Regions from separate parts of the Streptomyces sp. W16 genome, predicted to be linked through region 1. Evidence: riboswitches for the same ligand, from Rfam matches in the RefSeq annotation. Region 1 holds a riboswitch; each other region holds the start of a gene.

Region 1 (4,350 bases):
GATGCGGGACAGCAAGTACGGGTCGTACAAGTACACGGCGAAGCCCTACGCCGACGTCGACTGCCCCTGGAACGGCAAGGCCGCGCACGGGTGTGTCGAGGAGCGCGAGGACGCGATCGCGGCGTACACGCAGGCCCTGTTGTTCAGCATCACCGGCAAGCAGCATCACGCGCTCAAGGCGCGGGAGATCATGGACGACTGGTCGGCGAGGATGAAGGAGCACACCTCCGAGGACGCCGGCCTGCAGACCGCCTGGGCCGGGTCGACGTGGGCGCGGGCGGCGGAGATCGTGCGGTACGCGCCGGGGGCCGGGTGGCCGGCGGACCGGGTCCAGCGGTTCGCGACCATGCTGCGCACCGCCTATCAGCCCGAGGTCACCAAGGACCTGCCGGACTACAACGGCAACTGGGACCTCGCGATGACCGACGCGGCGATCGGCATCGCCGTCTTCCTCGACGACCACAAGGCCTTCGACGCGGCCGTCAAACGCTTCCGCGACCGCGTGCCCGCCTACTTCTACCTGGAGAAGGACGGCAAGGTGCCGCTCACTCCGGCCCGCTCCACCGTCACCACCCCGCAGAAGCTGACGACGTACTGGTTCAAGCAGACCACCTTCAAGGACGGCATCGCCCAGGAGACCTGCCGCAACTTCAAGCACGTCGGGTACTCCCTCGCCGCCACCGGGCACATCGCCGAGACCGCCTGGCACCAGGGCGTCGACCTCTACGACGGGGTCAAGGACCGGCTCAAGGCCGCCCTCGAATTCCACTCCCGCTACCAGCTCGGCGAGCCCGCGCCCGCCTGGCTCTGCGGCGGCAGGGTCGACCGGAACATGGGGCCCGACCTGGAGGTTCCGCTCAACCACCTGGAGGACCGGCTCGGCATGAAGGTGCCCGCCGCGCACAAGCTCGCCGAGACGACCCGGCCGGCCGGCAGCGACGACCTCTTCGTCTCCTGGGAGACCCTCACGCACGCCGGGAACACCGCCGACTGAAACCTGTGTGACATCGGACCCCGCGGATGGCGTATAGTTGCAATCACAACGGCGCGGGGTGGAGCAGCTCGGTAGCTCGCTGGGCTCATAACCCAGAGGTCGCAGGTTCAAATCCTGTCCCCGCTACTCAAGGCCAAGGGCCGGAATCCAGAACATGGATTCCGGCCCTTGGTGTTTCTCCCGCCCCGGTCGGCCCACCCCGCTCGCCGCCCTCCCCCGGCCAGGAAAAACTGGACGTGTGGAGGAGGAGGGTCCGTATGCGCGAGCCGGCGGGCGGCTGCCCGGCGATCCCGTCCCCGACCCCGGCCTCGGCCCCGACGAGGGACGGCGGACCGCCCGCGTCCTCGCCCTGGTCCGCCGGCTGCCCGCGCTGCTGCTGATCGTCGGGGCCTGCTACGACTACTTGACCCCGCAGGACTTCACGGCGGCCCCGTTCTTCACCGCCGCCCCGCTCGTCGCCGCCCCGCTCTACTCACGGCGCGGCACCGTGCTCACCGGCCTGGCCGCCCTCGCCGTCGTCCTCGCGATCCACATCAGGCTCGGCATCCTCCTGCGCACCGACGCGGTCACCGAGGTGGCCACCGTGGCGACGGTCGCCGTGCTCGCCGTCCTCATCAACGCCCTCGTCCGCCGCAGCAGCGAACAGCTCGCCTCCGTACGCGAGATCGCCGAGGCCGCCCAGCGCGCGGTACTCCCCGAACCGGCCGAGCGGATCGGCGGGTTCGAGATCGCGGCACGGTACGAGGCGGCGCAGGAGGGCGCGTTCATCGGCGGCGACCTGTACGCGGTGCAGGACACCCCGCACGGCGTACGGCTGGTCGTCGGCGACGTACGCGGGAAGGGCATGGGCGCGGTCGCGGCCGTCGCGGTGGTCATCGGGGCGTTCCGGGAGGCAGCCGAGCAGGAGACCACCCTGGAGGCGGTCGCGCAGCGGCTGGAGCGGGCGCTGGCGCGCGAGGGCACCCGGCGCGACGGGCTCGACGCGTTCGAGGGGTTCACCACGGCTGTCCTCGCCGAACTCCCGCACGGCGACGGCGTCGTACGGATCGTCGACCGGGGCCACCCGCCGCCGCTGCTCCTGCACGCGGACGGCACCGTGGACACCCTGCTCGTCAAGGAGCCCGCACTGCCGCTCGGGATGGGGGAGTTGGGGTTCTGGCCCGACCGGGCCGAGGAGTTCGCGTTCCCCGGCGGAGCCACACTGCTCCTGTACACCGACGGCCTGTCCGAGGCCCGCGACTCCCACGGCGTGTTCTACGACCCCGGGGAGCGGCTGACCGGGCGGACCTTCCGCAGCCCCGAGGCGTTGCTCTCCCTCCTCGCCAAGGAGGTGCGCCGGTACTCCGGGGGCGGCATGACGGACGACATGGCGATGATCGCCGTACGCCATCCATGACCGGACATGCCGTCAATACCTGTGGGAATTCCAAGACATGGTCAACTCGCCCGTTTTTCGGCGACGGTGGGCCGTTCGTCCAGCAAGGAAAGGTTAATGATCAAGCGAACGGGCTTGGAATCGGGCGCCCGTGTCTATTAACGTTCGATAACGCAGCACGGTCGTCCCAGCCGTCACAAGAGACAGCTCCGTGCGCACGCGCCGAATCCCGCAAGGGAACCGGGGAACCACCACTTGGGGTGAATCGCTCGTCGACAGCCGTGGGAACACGGCAGGTTTACGCGCGTAGGAGACCTTCCTGCTCCGAACCCGTCAGCTAACCCGGTAGGCGAGAAGGAAGGAAAGGAGCACGCCCACGTGGCGTCAAACCAGGCTGCCCCAGAAGCCCCGGTCGTCTACGGCGGATACCGCCCCGACGAGGGCCCCTGGGAGGAGTGGAACCCCAGCGCGGAGACCGTTCCTCCCAACCGCGGCAAGCACCGTGTCGCCAAGCAGCGTGGTGGCGGGGGATTCGCCCGCAGCTCCACCGTCCTGGGCGTCGGTGTCATAGCCGCCGTCAGCGCGGGCGGCATGGCCAGCGCCAACACCGGCAAGCCGCCGGTCTCCATCTCCCTGCCCGACCTGCCCTCCGTGGGCCATCTGCTGGACGACTCCTCCAGCACCCCCAAGGGTTCCGCGACCGCGCTCAGCAGCGTCGGCGTGACCACCACCGAGACCGCCAAGGGCACCTCGGACGCGGGCGAACTGCTGCGCAACCGGATCATGGAACAGGCCGAGCTCCAGCAGCTCCAGGTCGACGGCAAGTCCCAGGCCGCCGCCGAGGCCGCCGTCGCCAAGCAGGTCGACGCCGCCGCCGCGAAGGCCGAGCAGGCCGCCGCTAAGAAGGCCGCCGACGCCAAGGAGGCCGCGGAGGCCGCCGCCAAGAAGAAGGCCGAGGCCGCCAAGCTCGCCGCGCTGGCCAAGCAGTACACGCTGCCGGTCGGCTCGTACACGATCACCGGCACCTTCGGCCAGGCCGGCTCCATGTGGTCCTCCGGCTACCACACCGGACTCGACTTCGCCGCGCCCACCGGCACGCTGATCAAGGCCATCCACAGCGGCACGGTCACCGAGGCGGGCTGGGCCGGGTCCTACGGCTACCGCACGATCCTCACCCTCAGCGACGGCACCGAGCTGTGGTTCTGCCACCAGTCCTCGATCAACGTCAGCGTCGGCCAGAAGGTCGCCACCGGAGACGTCATCGGCCGCGTGGGCGCCACGGGCAATGTGACCGGACCGCACCTCCACCTGGAGGTCCACATCAACGGCGCGGCCACCGCCAGCGACCCGGCGCCCTGGCTGCGCAGCAAGGGCCTCAACCCCTGAGGTCCCCGAGACTTCTGGATCACCCGCTGGAATATCCGGTTCCGGCCCGGCTGTTGACGTAGAGCATGACTTCTCTTCGCAAGCTGGGCCGGTCCGACCTGGAGATCTTCCCGCTCAACCTCGGCGGCAACGTCTTCGGCTGGACCGCCGACGAGGCGACCTCCTTCGCCGTACTCGACGCGTACGCCGCCGCGGGCGGCAACTTCATCGACACCGCCGACTCGTACTCGGCGTTCGCGCCGGGCAACCAGGGCGGCGAGTCCGAGACCGTCATCGGCAAGTGGGTCAAGGCCCGCGGCAACCGCTCCGACGTCGTCGTCGCCACCAAGGTCAGCCAGCACCCCGACTTCCCGGGCCTGAGCGCCGCCAACATCAGGGCCGCCGCCGACGCCTCCCTGCGCCGCCTGGACACCGACCACATCGACCTCTACTACACCCACTTCGACCAGGTCGAGGTGCCGGTCGAGGAGATCGTCGGCGCGCTCGACGAGCTGGTGAAGGCGGGCAAGGTGCGGTACATCGCCGCCTCGAACATCTCCCCCGAGCGCCTCCAGGCCTCCCTCGACCTCTCCGACCGCGAGGGCCTGGCCCGCTA
Region 2 (4,350 bases), on a different contig from region 1:
CTCGGCGGGCAGGACATCGCGGCCGGCGACCCCGTACTCGTCGTACTGGCCGCGGCGGACCGCGATCCGGAACGGTTCGCCGATCCCGACGTCCTCGATCTGGGACGGCGTGACAATCAACACCTCGGCTACGGCCACGGCATCCACTACTGCCTCGGCGCCCCGCTCGCCCGGCTGGAGGGGCAGACCGCGCTCGCCACGCTCCTCACCCGCCTGCCCGACCTTCAACTCGCCGCGGATCCGGCCGACTTGCGCTGGCGCGGCGGGCTCATCATGCGTGGACTGCGCACCCTGCCCGTGGAGTTCACCCCCCGAGCGGGCACGCCAACCCCGTAAACCTGGACCGAACAGGCCATCTCGCCCCGTAAACCCGAAGATGACAGTTCCTCAAGTCTGTGATCTTCACGTGATCTACGTGGCATTAACTTGTGACAAGTGATCGACTGCGGCTACGTTCACGTACCAGCGCGGCGCCCCGCAGCACCCGCCGCGCGGTCCCCCCGCCGTCACGCGAAAGGCCCTCCGCATGCTCTCCGGGAACGGTCGTCACCGTCGCCCCCGTCAGGCTCCGGCAATCCTCGTCGCGGCCGGCGTGACCGGCTCCGCCATCGCCATCCCCCTCCTCGGCGCCGCAGCCGCGAACGCCGCCGACGGCACCACCTGGGACAAGGTGGCCCAGTGCGAGACCGGCGGCTCCTGGAGCGAGAACAGCGGCAACGGCCACTACGGCGGGCTGCAGATAACCCAGGACGACTGGGACAAGTACGGCGGCGAGGACTACGCCCCGACCGCCGACCTCGCCAGCCGTTCCCAGCAGATAGCCGTCGCCGAGAAGATCCTCGACGCCAAGGGCACCTCCGCGTGGATCACCTGCGCGCTGCTCTCCGGCCTCACCACGACCTCGGGTTCGGCGAACGTCGACACCGGCGTCGCGAGCGACTCGCCGTCGGCCAGTGCGACGGACTCCTCGGGTTCCTCCGACTCCTCCGACTCTTCGGGGGCCTCCGGATCGTTCGGGCTGTCCGACTCCGGCAACACGGAACCGACTCCGTCCGATTCGTCCGACTCCTCCGGCGGTGACTCGCAGAGCCCCACGCCCTCCGCGACGGACAACCCCACCAAGTCCGACAAGTCCACCACTCCTTCGACGGACGACGGCTCGGCCACCGCGTCCCCGAAACTCGACGAATCGGACAACTCGGAGCAAGCGGTGGGCAAGTGGAGCCTTGTCGACACCGGCGCGCTCGGTGACTCCTCCGAGCAGGCGGGCGACCAGGGGGTTGAGCAGCAGAGCACCGGCAAGCATCGAGGAGCGAGCGCCGAGGAGAGCACGGAGAGCGCGGTGACGCAGTCGTACACCGTCCGCGCCGGCGACTCCCTCGCGTCCATCGCCGACTCCCTTGGCTTCGAGGGCGGATGGCGCGCGCTCTACGCCGAGAACAAAAAGGTGATAGGCGCCGATCCGTCCGCTGTCGTCGCCGGTCAGACCTTGGACGTCAGTGCTGAAACGGGCTGAAAGTAGCAGCAAAACAGCGGGAGTTCACGTCACGCTTCGCGCCGAATGTCCGCTTTGGTGAAAGTGTGGGATGAGTCTCAGAAGCCCTGATCGTCTTTGAAATTCCGCGGTTTCCCTGTCTACGGTCAAGGCCGCTCGTCACCACGAGCCCCGGCTGCCGCACACGCCGAGTCCTGCCAGCGGCTTCCGGGAACATTCGTCGCGTCAAGCGCCGTAGGCAGGAGCGGGGGACCCAAGGTAAGTGCCGGGCCCGGGAGTTGAGAGACGACCGGAACCGGCTTGGGGTTAAGTCGCGCACCGAGAGGTGTGCGGCCGGGCAACTCACACGGCCCGAACCCGACAGCTCACCTCGCAGGCGTCGGTGAGGGGATTGGGATCTTCCATGCTGTTTTCCGGCAAGGGCAAGCACCGTCGTCCGTCCAAGGCCACCCGCGTCGCCACGCTCGCCGGCGTGACCGGTGTCGCCATCGCCGCCCCGCTCATGGCGGCCGGCAACGCCTCCGCGGCCACCGCCTCCGAGTGGGACACGGTCGCCAGCTGCGAGTCCGGCGGCAACTGGTCCATCAACACCGGCAACGGCTACTACGGCGGCCTGCAGTTCTCCGCCTCGACGTGGGCCGCGTACGGCGGCACCGCCTACGCCTCCACCGCGAACCAGGCCTCCAAGTCCCAGCAGATCGCCGTGGCGGAGAAGGTTCTCGCCGCCCAGGGCAAGGGCGCCTGGCCCACCTGTGGCACCGGCCTGTCGAGCGCCGCCTACTCCGGCGGCAGCTCCAGCTCGTCGAGCAGCTCGAACAGCTCCTCCAGCTCTTCGAAGACCACCACCGAGCGCTCCACGTCCGACACGACGGCCTCCCGCTCCGCCGAGCGCCCGGCCGCCAAGAAGACCGTCTCCACCCCGACCGGCAAGAAGGTCAAGAAGGGTGACGGCGAGTACAAGGTCGTCAAGGGCGACACCCTCAGCTCCATCGCCGAGAAGCACAAGGTGAAGGGCGGCTGGCAGCAGCTGTTCAAGCTGAACAAGAGCATCATCGACGACGCCGACTTCATCTACCCGGGCCAGCAGCTGCACCTTAAGTAGCTCTCAGCTGAACCACAGCGCCCTCACAACCGTGGACTCCATCATGGAGACCTCGTGAGGGTCACCCCCGTCCCCCACGGGCTCCCCGCTCCGGTGCGTGTTCCCCCGTACGCACCGGGGCGGGGCTTTTTGCGTCCTCTTCAGCGAAGCGTTTTGTTCCGTTCGGAAACAATTTACTCTCGGTTCTGTCCAACAGGCGGCCGAGCGGATGGCCAATCGCCCCGAGCCGGTTAGGCTCGTCTCGCAGAGCCGCTGCGGTGTTGCCGTAGCCGCGTCAGACCCCATGAAGGAGATGCTCGTGCCGTCCATCGACGTCGTCGTAGCCCGGGAAATCCTGGACTCCCGAGGCAACCCCACGGTCGAGGTCGAGGTCGGCCTCGACGACGGCAGCACGGGTCGTGCCGCCGTTCCGTCCGGCGCCTCCACGGGTGCTTTCGAAGCCATCGAACTGCGTGACGGCGACCCCAACCGCTACGGCGGCAAGGGTGTCGAGAAGGCCGTACTCGCCGTCATCGAGCAGATCGGCCCGGAGCTCGTCGGCTACGACGCCACCGAGCAGCGCCTGATCGACCAGGCGATGTTCGACCTGGACGCCACCGACAACAAGGGCTCGCTCGGCGCCAACGCCATCCTCGGCGTCTCCCTCGCCGTCGCGCACGCCGCGTCCGAGGCCAGCGACCTCCCCCTCTTCCGCTACCTCGGCGGTCCGAACGCGCACCTGCTGCCCGTTCCGATGATGAACATCCTGAACGGCGGCTCGCACGCCGACTCGAACGTGGACATCCAGGAGTTCATGATCGCCCCGATCGGCGCGGAGTCCTTCTCCGAGGCGCTGCGCTGGGGCGCCGAGGTCTACCACACCCTCAAGAAGGTGCTGAAGACCAAGGGCCTGTCCACCGGCCTCGGCGACGAGGGCGGCTTCGCCCCGAACCTGGAGTCCAACCGCGCCGCGCTCGACCTCATCATCGAGGCCATCAAGCAGGCCGGTTACATCCCCGGCGAGCAGATCGGGCTCGCGCTCGACGTCGCCGCGTCCGAGTTCTACAAGGACGGCAAGTACGAGTTCGAGGGCAAGTCCCGCTCGGCCGCCGAGATGACCGAGTACTACGAGGAGCTCGTGGCGGCCTACCCGCTCGTCTCCATCGAGGACCCGCTGTACGAGGACGACTGGGCCGGCTGGAAGGTCATCACCGACCGCATCGGCGACAAGGTCCAGATCGTCGGCGACGACCTCTTCGTCACCAACCCGGAGCGCCTCGCCCGCGGCATCGAGGAGGGCACCGCCAACGCCCTGCTCGTCAAGGTGAACCAGATCGGCTCGCTGACCGAGACCCTGGACGCCGTCGAGATGGCCCAGCGCAACGGCTTCAAGTGCATGATGTCCCACCGCTCCGGCGAGACCGAGGACACCACCATCGCCGACCTCGCCGTCGCGGTGAACTGCGGCCAGATCAAGACCGGCGCCCCGGCCCGCTCGGACCGCGTCGCCAAGTACAACCAGCTGCTCCGCATCGAGGAGATCCTCGACGACGCGGCGGAGTACGCGGGCCGCAGCGCCTTCCCGCGCTTCAAGGGCTGACCTCACCAAGTCCCCCCGGGGTTCCACCGGGTCAATCCTTAGCCAGTCGTACGTACGTCCCCGCACCCGGTCCCGTACCGTGTGCGGGGACGTACGCACGTGTGAAGGGGAGGCGGGACATGGCCGTGAAGGACCGGGACCGGTTCTCCACCGCGACCAGGCTCAAGCTGCTCG
Region 3 (4,015 bases), on a different contig from region 1:
GGTTCGTCCGGACGCCGCGGTGGTGTCGGTGCGGGCGCCGTCCCCGGAGGCGGCCGTGCAATGGGCGGCCGACTGCCGTACGGCAGGGCTGGCCGTGGGCTGCTTCCGTCCTCCTTCCGTGCCCGACGGCATCTCACGGCTCAGGCTGACCGCCCGAGCGGACCTCTCCGGGGCCGAGATCGAACGCGCTGTACGTGTGATCGGCGAGACGCGACCATGAGTCGGCGTGACACGGTCGTGCGTCGCTGACGGTGGGACCGATCAGTGGAAGGCGCCGAGGAATCCCGTCCAGCTCTCGGGGGAGAAGAGCAGAGCGGGTCCCTGCGGGTCCTTGGAGTCGCGTACGGCGAGCAGCCCCGCGCGGGGGCCTGAGCGCGGACTTGCCGCCTCGACGCAGTTGTTCGCTCCCGTGCTGTAGCTGCTGCGCAGCCACCGCACTCCGGACAGTTCGGTACTGGAAGGTTCGTTCCGAGGCGGTGCAGACATGGTGCCTCCTTACGCGCCGTCACCTATCCCGGCGATGTAATCCAACGAGTCCTCGGGCGAAAGGGCGTGGAACTGAAGGGTGTTGAAGGCCTCGCTGTAGGCCTCTAGGTCTTCTTTCCGTTCGAGGTAGAGGCTACTCGTCAAGTGGTCGAGAACAACCACGTCCAGATCAGAAGTGCTCGGAAAGGAGAAGATAACGAAAGGGCCGGTGATACCGATGTGTGCTCCTGCGGCGAACGGCAAGACCTGAAGCCGGACTTGGGGCAGGTGTGCCGCCTCGATGAGCCGGTCCAGTTGCCGTGCCATCACACCCGGCCCGCCGACCTCCCGGCGTACCACCGCCTCGTCGAGGACCACGCTCAGTTCCAGCGGCGGATCCGCCCGCAGGATGTCCTGCCGGGCCAGCCGCACCTGCACCAGCGCGTCCAGCCGCTCCGGCCCGTCGTTGTCGAGGCCTCCCACGGCGGCCCGGGTCACCGCCCGGGCGTACTCCGGTGTCTGCAGCAGCCCGGGGACCACCGAGGTCTCCAGGGTGCGGATCGTGCTGGCCTGTGACTCCAGGCTGATGAAGTCCCGGTAGGCGGGCGGCAGTACACCGCGATAGGCGTGCCACCAGTGATGCCGGCCGCCCCCGTCGTCGGAGCCCGCCAACACGAGCAGCATGTCCCGAAGTTGTGCGTCGCCGACCTGGTAGGCATCCAGGAGTAACCGGACGTCGGGCGGTTTCACGCCACTCGCGCCGGTCTCGATCCGGCTCACCTTCGACTGATGCCAGCCGACCAGCCGGGCCGCCTCACCGCTGGTGAGCCCCGCATCCGCACGCAACGCGCGGAGTTCGGCGCCCAGTTTCCGGCGGCGCACCGCGGGACCGTACTGCATGGGTTTCTCCTTACTCCTTTCGGGCCGCCCAAATACGGTCTGGGGTCGCAGAGTTCACCGCTTTGAGCGACAGATATATGCATATCTTGGTGGATCGGCACCGTTGGCGACGCGGTAATGGCAGTCTGGCGAAGAAGCACCAGTCCGGGACCGTACTCGAACCATCCGCTCCATGTCGGACACCGGTCCCGCGGGAAAGGGACGACCGCGCCATGGCAGACCATCTGGAAGCATCCGTCACTCTGCCGAGCGATCCCGCCTCGGTCTCCACCGCCCGCTCCTACGTGGTCGGGACCCTCGTGGAATGGGGACTGCCGGCGGACACGGAGGTGGCCGACACCATCCGCCTCATCGTCTCCGAACTCGCCACCAACGCCGTACAGCACACCTTCGGGCAGTCACCCACCTTCACGGTGGACATCGAGCTGGAGCGTGACGAACAGCTGCGCATCGGAGTCACCGACAGCCATCCCCGCTTCCCGAAACGCCTGCCGGCCGCCGTCCAGCAGGACAACGGCCGAGGCATGGTGATCATCCGCTGGCTGACCGCGGAGTGCGGGGGCAAACTCAGGGTCCGGCCGACCACGGAGGGCGGCAAGACGGTCTCCATCGAAGTGCCCTGGACGGTACCGGCCCGGCCGGTGACCGCGGCGGGCCAGCAGGAGCCGTAGGCCGCACCGCGAACGTCCAGGAACACCCGAGGGGGTGGCGGCCTGTCAGGTGGCCGCCACCCCCTCGGGAGATATCGGACAGGCCTTAGCTGACCCGGCCGTACCAGACGCTCTTGGTCCAGATCTTCTGCAACCGCACCACGTCCCCGGTCTTCGGGGCGTGCCAGATCTTTCCCTTGCCGGCGTAGATGCCGACGTGGTAGACGCTGGAGCCCGAGTGGAAGAAGACGAGGTCCCCGGCCTTGCGGCTCTTGGCCGAGATGTGGTGGGTCTTGTTGTACTGCTGGGCCGCCGTACGGGGCAGTTTCTTGCCTGCCTTCTTGTACGAGTACAGCGTGAGCCCGGAGCAGTCGAAGCGGCCCGGTCCGGTGGCCCCGTACCTGTACGGGGCGCCCTTCTTGGACGCCGCGACCTGGAGTGCCTTCGTCGCGGGTGTCGCTGCCGCGGCGTCGGATGCGACGCCCGGTATCACGACGGAGCCGCCTACGGCGGCGATGGCGAAGGCCGAGGCCGTACCGGCCCGGACCATCAGCGACGGGACACGATTGAGCGCAGTCATGCGCAACCCTTCGTCAGCCGCCTGTGAAGGATGACCTGTCGGATTCGGGCTGACAAAGTTGCCCGGCCGCTGACGCGGCTTCACCCCAAGGGCTGCTCGACCCGGTCATGGCGTGACCGTCCCGGCGACCCGTCGTGCTTGGGTCCTCCACTCCTGCCGATGCAATCCTGTCGACCTGTCATCCGGGCGGCGGCAGGACTCGGCGTCCGCCCGGATCGCCCCGCCGCTGCGGCGGGGTCTTGTCGTCAGACAGGGATCTTCACCTATGAATGTCCGAAAAGCCCAACGGAATCGGGGATTTGTGGGGTTACTCACCACTCACCCGTTCGGGTGAACGCGTCGGTGTTCGAAGGCGTGTCGAGGGTGCATGACCCTCGGACCAGCACCGGAACACCTCATCCGCCCCTCGGGCTACGCGTGTTGCGCAACCCGGACGGCCGCATGGACGGAGCGGCGACTACACCGAACGGGGGTACGCCGTTCGGCCCGTTTCGCCCCCGCCCGGGACGGTCGCGTGTCCGTCAACGGTCGTCGGAGGGCGCGGGGATGGTGACGCGAGCCGTGCGGCGTTCCCCGTCCAGCACGCGCAGCGCCCGCGCGAGTGTGGGGGCGTGCAGTTCGGTCTCGCCCCGCTGGTGCATCAGGGCCAGCGCGTCCCGCAGTTCGGTGGCCTTGGCCACCAGTGCCTGAGCGGCCCTCAGTCCACGGTACGTGTCCCCGTGATGCGCGGGGTTGATACGGCCCAGCAGGTCGGCCACATCCAGATAACGGTCGATCAACTCGCCCTCGGCACGCGTCAGTGCGGGCAGCGGCGGAAGCTCCGGCGGCAGCATCGTGGCCTCACTCCCCGCCGGGCTCGGTGAGCGAGGTCTTGCGGGTGGACACGATCCGGTCCACCAGCCCGTATTCCAGGGCCTGTTGGGCGTCCAGGATGCGGTCCCGCTCGATGTCCTGGCTCACCTGCTCCACCGTCCGGCCCGTGTGCAGGGCGAGTACGGCCTCCAGTTGGGACCGGGTGCGCGCCAACTCCTCGGCCTGGATGGCGAGATCACTCGCCTGACCCTGGATCGGCTCGGGCAGCGAGGGCTGGTGGAGCACCAACCGTGCGCCCGGCAGCGCCGACCGCTTGCCCGGGGTGCCCGCCGCCAGCAGTACCGTCGCGGTGGTGCCGGCCTGGCCGAGGCAGATCGTCTCCACGTCACAGGTGACGAACCGCAGCGTGTCGTAGATCGCCGACATTGCGGTGAACGAGCCGCCGGGCGAGTTGATGTACAGCGAGATGTCCCGGTCCGGCGCCAGGTATTCCAGGTGCATGAACTGGGCCATCACGTCGTTCGCCGAGATGTCGTCGATCGGCGTCCCGAGGAAGACGATCCGCTCCTCCAGCAGCTTCGAGTACGGGTCGAGGGTCCGGTGCCCG
Region 4 (4,350 bases), on a different contig from region 1:
ACCCACCAGTTGGAGCTCGCCCTCTGGCTGGAGGCCGACCGCATGGGCTCCCTGCTCGCCGCCCTCGACGAGGAGTCGATGGAGAACCAGCGGGACGTCGTCAAGAACGAACGCCGCCAGCGCTACGACAACGTGCCCTACGGGACGGCGTTCGAGAAGCTGACCGCCCTCGCCTACCCGGAGGGCCACCCCTACCACCACACGCCCATCGGCTCGATGGCGGACCTGGACGCGGCCACCCTGGAGGACGCGCGCGCGTTCTTCCGCACCTACTACGCGCCCAACAACGCCGTCCTGTCCGTGGTCGGCGACATCGACCCCGAGCAGACGCTCGCCTGGATCGAGAAGTACTTCGGGTCCATCGCGTCGCACGACGGCAAGCCGACGCCTCGTGACGGCGCGCTGCCCGACTCGATGGGCGGGGAGCTGCGCGAGGTCGTCGTCGAGGAGGTCCCGGCCCGCGCCCTGATGTGTGCCTACCGGCTCCCGGAGGACGGCACGCGCGCGTCCGACGCGGCCGACCTCGCCCTCACCATCCTCGGCGGCGGCGAGTCCTCGCTCCTCTACAACCGCCTCGTACGGCGCGACCGTACGGCCGTGGCCGCCGGCTTCGGTCTGCTGCGGCTGGCCGGAGCACCCTCCCTGGGGTGGCTGGACGTCAAGACGTCCGGGGACGTCGAGGTGCCCGTCATCGAGGCCGCCATCGACGACGAGCTCGCCCGGTTCGCCGCGGAGGGCCCCACTGCCGAGGAAATGGAGCGCGCCCAGGCCCAGTTGGAGCGCGAGTGGCTGGACCGGCTCGGCACGGTTGCGGGCCGCGCCGACGAACTGTGCCGCTACGCCGTCCTGTTCGGTGACCCGCAGCTCGCCCTGACCGCAGTAAAGCGCGTCCTGGACGTGACGGCGGAGGAGGTCCAGGAGGTCGCCAAGGCCCGCCTGCGCCCCGACAACCGCGCGGTGCTCGTCTACGAGCCGATCGCGGACGAGGACGACGAGAACGACGAAGCAGCGGCCGAGGCCGGCGACGAGAACGAGGAGGCGGCCAAGTGACCGAGCTCGCCACGATGGAATTCCACCCGCAGCCCCAGGCCGGCGAGGCCAGGCCGTGGGCCTTCCCGGCACCCGAGCGCGGGACGCTCGGCAACGGCCTGACCGTCCTGCGCTGCCACCGCCCCGGCCAGCAGGTCGTCGCCGTCGAGGTGCTCCTGGACGCGCCCCTGGACGCAGAACCGGCCGGCCTGGACGGCGTCGCCACGATCACCGCGCGCGCCTTCTCCGAGGGCACCGACAAGCACTCCGCCGAGGAGTTCGCCGCCGAGCTGGAGCGCTCCGGCGCCACCCTCGACGCGCACGCCGACCACCCCGGACTGCGCCTGAGCCTGGAGGTCCCGGCCTCGCGCCTGGCCAAGGGCCTCGGCCTGCTGTCGGACGCCCTCAGGGCACCCGCCTTCGCGGACAGCGAGGTCGAGCGGCTGGTCCGCAACCGCCTCGACGAGATCCCGCACGAGACGGCCAACCCGTCCCGCCGCGCGGCCAAGGAGCTCTCCAAGGAGCTGTTCCCGGTGACCTCGCGCATGTCGCGCCCGCGCCAGGGCACCGAGGAGACCGTCGAGAAGATCGACTCCGGGGCCGTACGCGCCTTCTACGACCGGCACGTTCGCCCCTCGACGGCCACCGTCGTGGTCGTCGGCGACCTCACCGGCATCGACCTGGACGCGCTCCTCGCCGACACCCTGGGCTCGTGGACGGGCTCGACCGCGCAGCCGCGTCCCGTGCCGCCGGTGACCGCCGACGACACCGGGCGGGTCGTGATCGTGCACCGGCCCGGCGCCGTCCAGACGCAGCTGCTCATCGGCCGTGTCGGAGCCGACCGGCACGACCGGGTGTGGCCGGCCCAGGTGCTCGGCACGTACTGCCTGGGCGGCACCCTCACCTCCCGCCTGGACCGCGTCCTGCGGGAGGAGAAGGGCTACACCTACGGTGTGCGGGCCTTCGGCCAGGTGCTGCGTTCGGCACCCGACGGCACCGGCGCCGCGATGCTCGCCATCAGCGGCTCCGTGGACACCCCGAACACCGGTCCCGCCCTGGACGACCTGTGGACGGTGCTCCGCAAGCTCGCCGAGGGCGGCCTCACCGACGCCGAGCGCGACATCGCTGTACAGAACCTCGTCGGGGTGGCGCCGCTCAAGTACGAGACCGCGGCGGCCGTGGCGAGCACGCTGGCCGACCAGGTCGAGCAGCACCTGCCCGACGACTACCAGGCGACGCTGTATCAGCAGCTCGCCGCGACCGGCACCGTGGAGGCCACCGCGGCGGTCGTGAACGCCTTCCCGGTGGACCGTCTGGTGACGATCCTCGTCGGCGACGCGGAGCAGATCAGGGAGCCCGTGGAGGCTCTCGGCATCGGCGAAGTGACCGTCGTACCGGCGGAGTAGACGCAATAGCGGCACACGCGCGTGGGGAGGCCCTGGTGATGGAAGCGTCACCAGGGCTCCCTATTGTCCGAATTGGGGGAGAGGTTGCCTGTCTGCCCTGTGGCGTGTGCAACAAAAACCGTGATCCGTTTGGGGATTGAAAGTGGCCCCCCTTAGCGTCGGTCCGGCTGTCCGTCAGGCACCGCGCCGCACTCGCGGCACCGGACAGTCATCGCCGAGTCCCCGTACGGCGCGAGCCAGGGGAGCCGGGGACCCACATCAAGAGTCCCTGGGGTGAATCGGACGCCCGCGCGTGTAGCGAGGGGGTCCGTAGGAGACCTTCCTGCTCCGAACCCGTCAGCTAACCCGGTAGGCGAGAAGGAAGGAAAGGACCAGCCACTTCATGGCGTTCACCCGCGCCACCGGGAAGCACCGTCGCCCGAGCCGGACCCACCGCACCACCGTGCGCGCCGCGAGCGTCGCCGCGCTCGCCACCACCGGAGTCGTCGGCACCCTGGCAAGCGCCCCCGCGTTCGCCGCCGAGCCCGCCCCCGAACAGACCGGCCTTACGCCTGTCGTCGCCATCGGCGACTCCGTGGCCGAGAAGATCGACGCCCAGGCCGTCGCGCAGCAGCAGGCCGCCGCCGAGACGCTGGCCGAGGAGACCGCCCGCGCCAAGGCCGCCGCGCAGGCCCAGGCGGCCCGTGTGGCCGAGGCGCGCGCCGCCCGCGAGGCCGAGCGCAAGAGGCTCAACACCTTCGTCGCGCCGGTCGCCGACTCCTATGTGTCCACCGGCTACAAGACCGGTGGCTCCCTGTGGTCCTCCGGCGCCCACACGGGCATCGACTTCCACGCCTCGACCGGCACCAGCGTCCACGCGGTGGGCTCCGGCACCGTCGTCGAGGCCGGCTGGGGCGGCTCGTACGGCAACCAGGTCGTGATCAAGATGGCCGACGGCATGTACACCATGTACGGCCACCTGTCGTCCATCGGCGTCTCCGTCGGCCAGCGCGTCACCCCGGGCCAGCAGATCGGCCTCTCCGGGGCGACCGGCAACGTCACCGGACCGCACCTCCACTTCGAGGCCCGTACGACCGCCGAGTACGGCTCGGACGTCGACCCCGTCGCCTACCTCCGCAAGCACGGTGTGAACGTCTGACGACGCACCGCCGCACTTCCCGAAGCCCTGGCCCGCCCGGCCGGGGCTTTCGGCGTTTCCGGAGCCCTCCTGTCCAAAAAATATCCATGGATTCCGGTCCGCCATCGGAAATTCCCGCTGATTGCAATAGAGTCACGGAACACACGTCAATCGTCGACGTTTCACGGGGATTAAGGCGGAGGTCGGACATGCGTATTCCGGCGCACTCGGTATGCACGGCGATCCGGGACGACATCGTCGCCGGTGTCTACGAGCGCGGCGGCCGGCTCACGGAGGAACTCCTCGCGCGCCGGTACGGCGTCTCGCGCGTCCCCGTGCGGGAGGCCCTGCGCACGCTGGAGGCGGAGGGGTTCGTGGTGACCCGGCGGCACGCGGGCGCGTGCGTCGCGGAACCGACCGAGCAGGAGGCCGCCGACCTGCTGGAGATGCGGATGCTGCTGGAGCCGCTCGGCGCCTCGCGGGCCGCCCAGCGGCGCACCGAGGCCCACCTCAAGGTGCTGCGCGGCCTCGTCAGGCTGGGCCAGGAGCGCGCCAGGAGGGGCAACAGCGAGGATCTGCGCTCCCTGGGCAGCTGGTTCCACGAGACGCTGGCCCAGGCCTCCGGGAGCCAGTCGCTGACCTCGATGCTGACCCAGCTGCGGCACAAGATCGCCTGGATGTACGCGGTGGAGGCACCGGCCAACCCTGTGGAGTCCTGGGCCGAGCACGGGGCCATCGTGGACGCCGTGGCCCGCGGTGACAGCGAGCGTGCGCGGGCGATCACAGCCCTGCACACCG

The links. A riboswitch is a leader RNA that binds a small molecule or an ion and turns the genes downstream of it on or off. The one in region 1 is predicted to bind cyclic di-AMP.
Region 2: it holds a riboswitch for cyclic di-AMP, as region 1 does, so the genes downstream of both, R6V09_RS10050 (transglycosylase family protein) here and R6V09_RS18500 (M23 family metallopeptidase) in region 1, are expected to answer to the same signal.
Region 3: it holds a riboswitch for cyclic di-AMP, as region 1 does, so the genes downstream of both, R6V09_RS27500 (C40 family peptidase) here and R6V09_RS18500 (M23 family metallopeptidase) in region 1, are expected to answer to the same signal.
Region 4: it holds a riboswitch for cyclic di-AMP, as region 1 does, so the genes downstream of both, R6V09_RS15070 (M23 family metallopeptidase) here and R6V09_RS18500 (M23 family metallopeptidase) in region 1, are expected to answer to the same signal.

Annotation. Positions count from the first base shown of each region.
Region 1 is NZ_JAWOAI010000123.1:6,776-11,125, reverse strand. Features, by position in the region: gene R6V09_RS18515 (alginate lyase family protein) at 1-994, shown strand, start outside; tRNA gene R6V09_RS18510 (tRNA-Met) at 1,047-1,120, shown strand; gene R6V09_RS18505 (PP2C family protein-serine/threonine phosphatase) at 1,233-2,390, shown strand; cyclic di-AMP (ydaO/yuaA leader) riboswitch at 2,580-2,736, shown strand; gene R6V09_RS18500 (M23 family metallopeptidase) at 2,748-3,755, shown strand; gene R6V09_RS18495 (aldo/keto reductase) at 3,821-4,350, shown strand, end outside.
Region 2 is NZ_JAWOAI010000053.1:17,396-21,745, reverse strand. Features, by position in the region: gene R6V09_RS10060 (cytochrome P450 family protein) at 1-336, shown strand, start outside; gene R6V09_RS10055 (LysM peptidoglycan-binding domain-containing protein) at 527-1,516, shown strand; cyclic di-AMP (ydaO/yuaA leader) riboswitch at 1,716-1,889, shown strand; gene R6V09_RS10050 (transglycosylase family protein) at 1,899-2,597, shown strand; gene eno (phosphopyruvate hydratase) at 2,890-4,176, shown strand; gene R6V09_RS10040 (FtsB family cell division protein) at 4,296-4,350, shown strand, end outside.
Region 3 is NZ_JAWOAI010000226.1:11,204-15,218, reverse strand. Features, by position in the region: partial or broken gene R6V09_RS27520 (aminotransferase class I/II-fold pyridoxal phosphate-dependent enzyme) at 1-220, shown strand, start outside; gene R6V09_RS27515 (DUF397 domain-containing protein) at 262-486, opposite strand; gene R6V09_RS27510 (helix-turn-helix domain-containing protein) at 496-1,365, opposite strand; gene R6V09_RS27505 (ATP-binding protein) at 1,578-2,036, shown strand; gene R6V09_RS27500 (C40 family peptidase) at 2,122-2,595, opposite strand; cyclic di-AMP (ydaO/yuaA leader) riboswitch at 2,599-2,778, opposite strand; gene R6V09_RS27495 (hypothetical protein) at 3,117-3,428, opposite strand; gene R6V09_RS27490 (ATP-dependent Clp protease proteolytic subunit) at 3,436-4,015, opposite strand, start outside.
Region 4 is NZ_JAWOAI010000092.1:8,186-12,535, forward strand. Features, by position in the region: gene R6V09_RS15060 (M16 family metallopeptidase) at 1-1,050, shown strand, start outside; gene R6V09_RS15065 (M16 family metallopeptidase) at 1,047-2,435, shown strand; cyclic di-AMP (ydaO/yuaA leader) riboswitch at 2,638-2,804, shown strand; gene R6V09_RS15070 (M23 family metallopeptidase) at 2,818-3,573, shown strand; gene R6V09_RS15075 (GntR family transcriptional regulator) at 3,762-4,350, shown strand, end outside.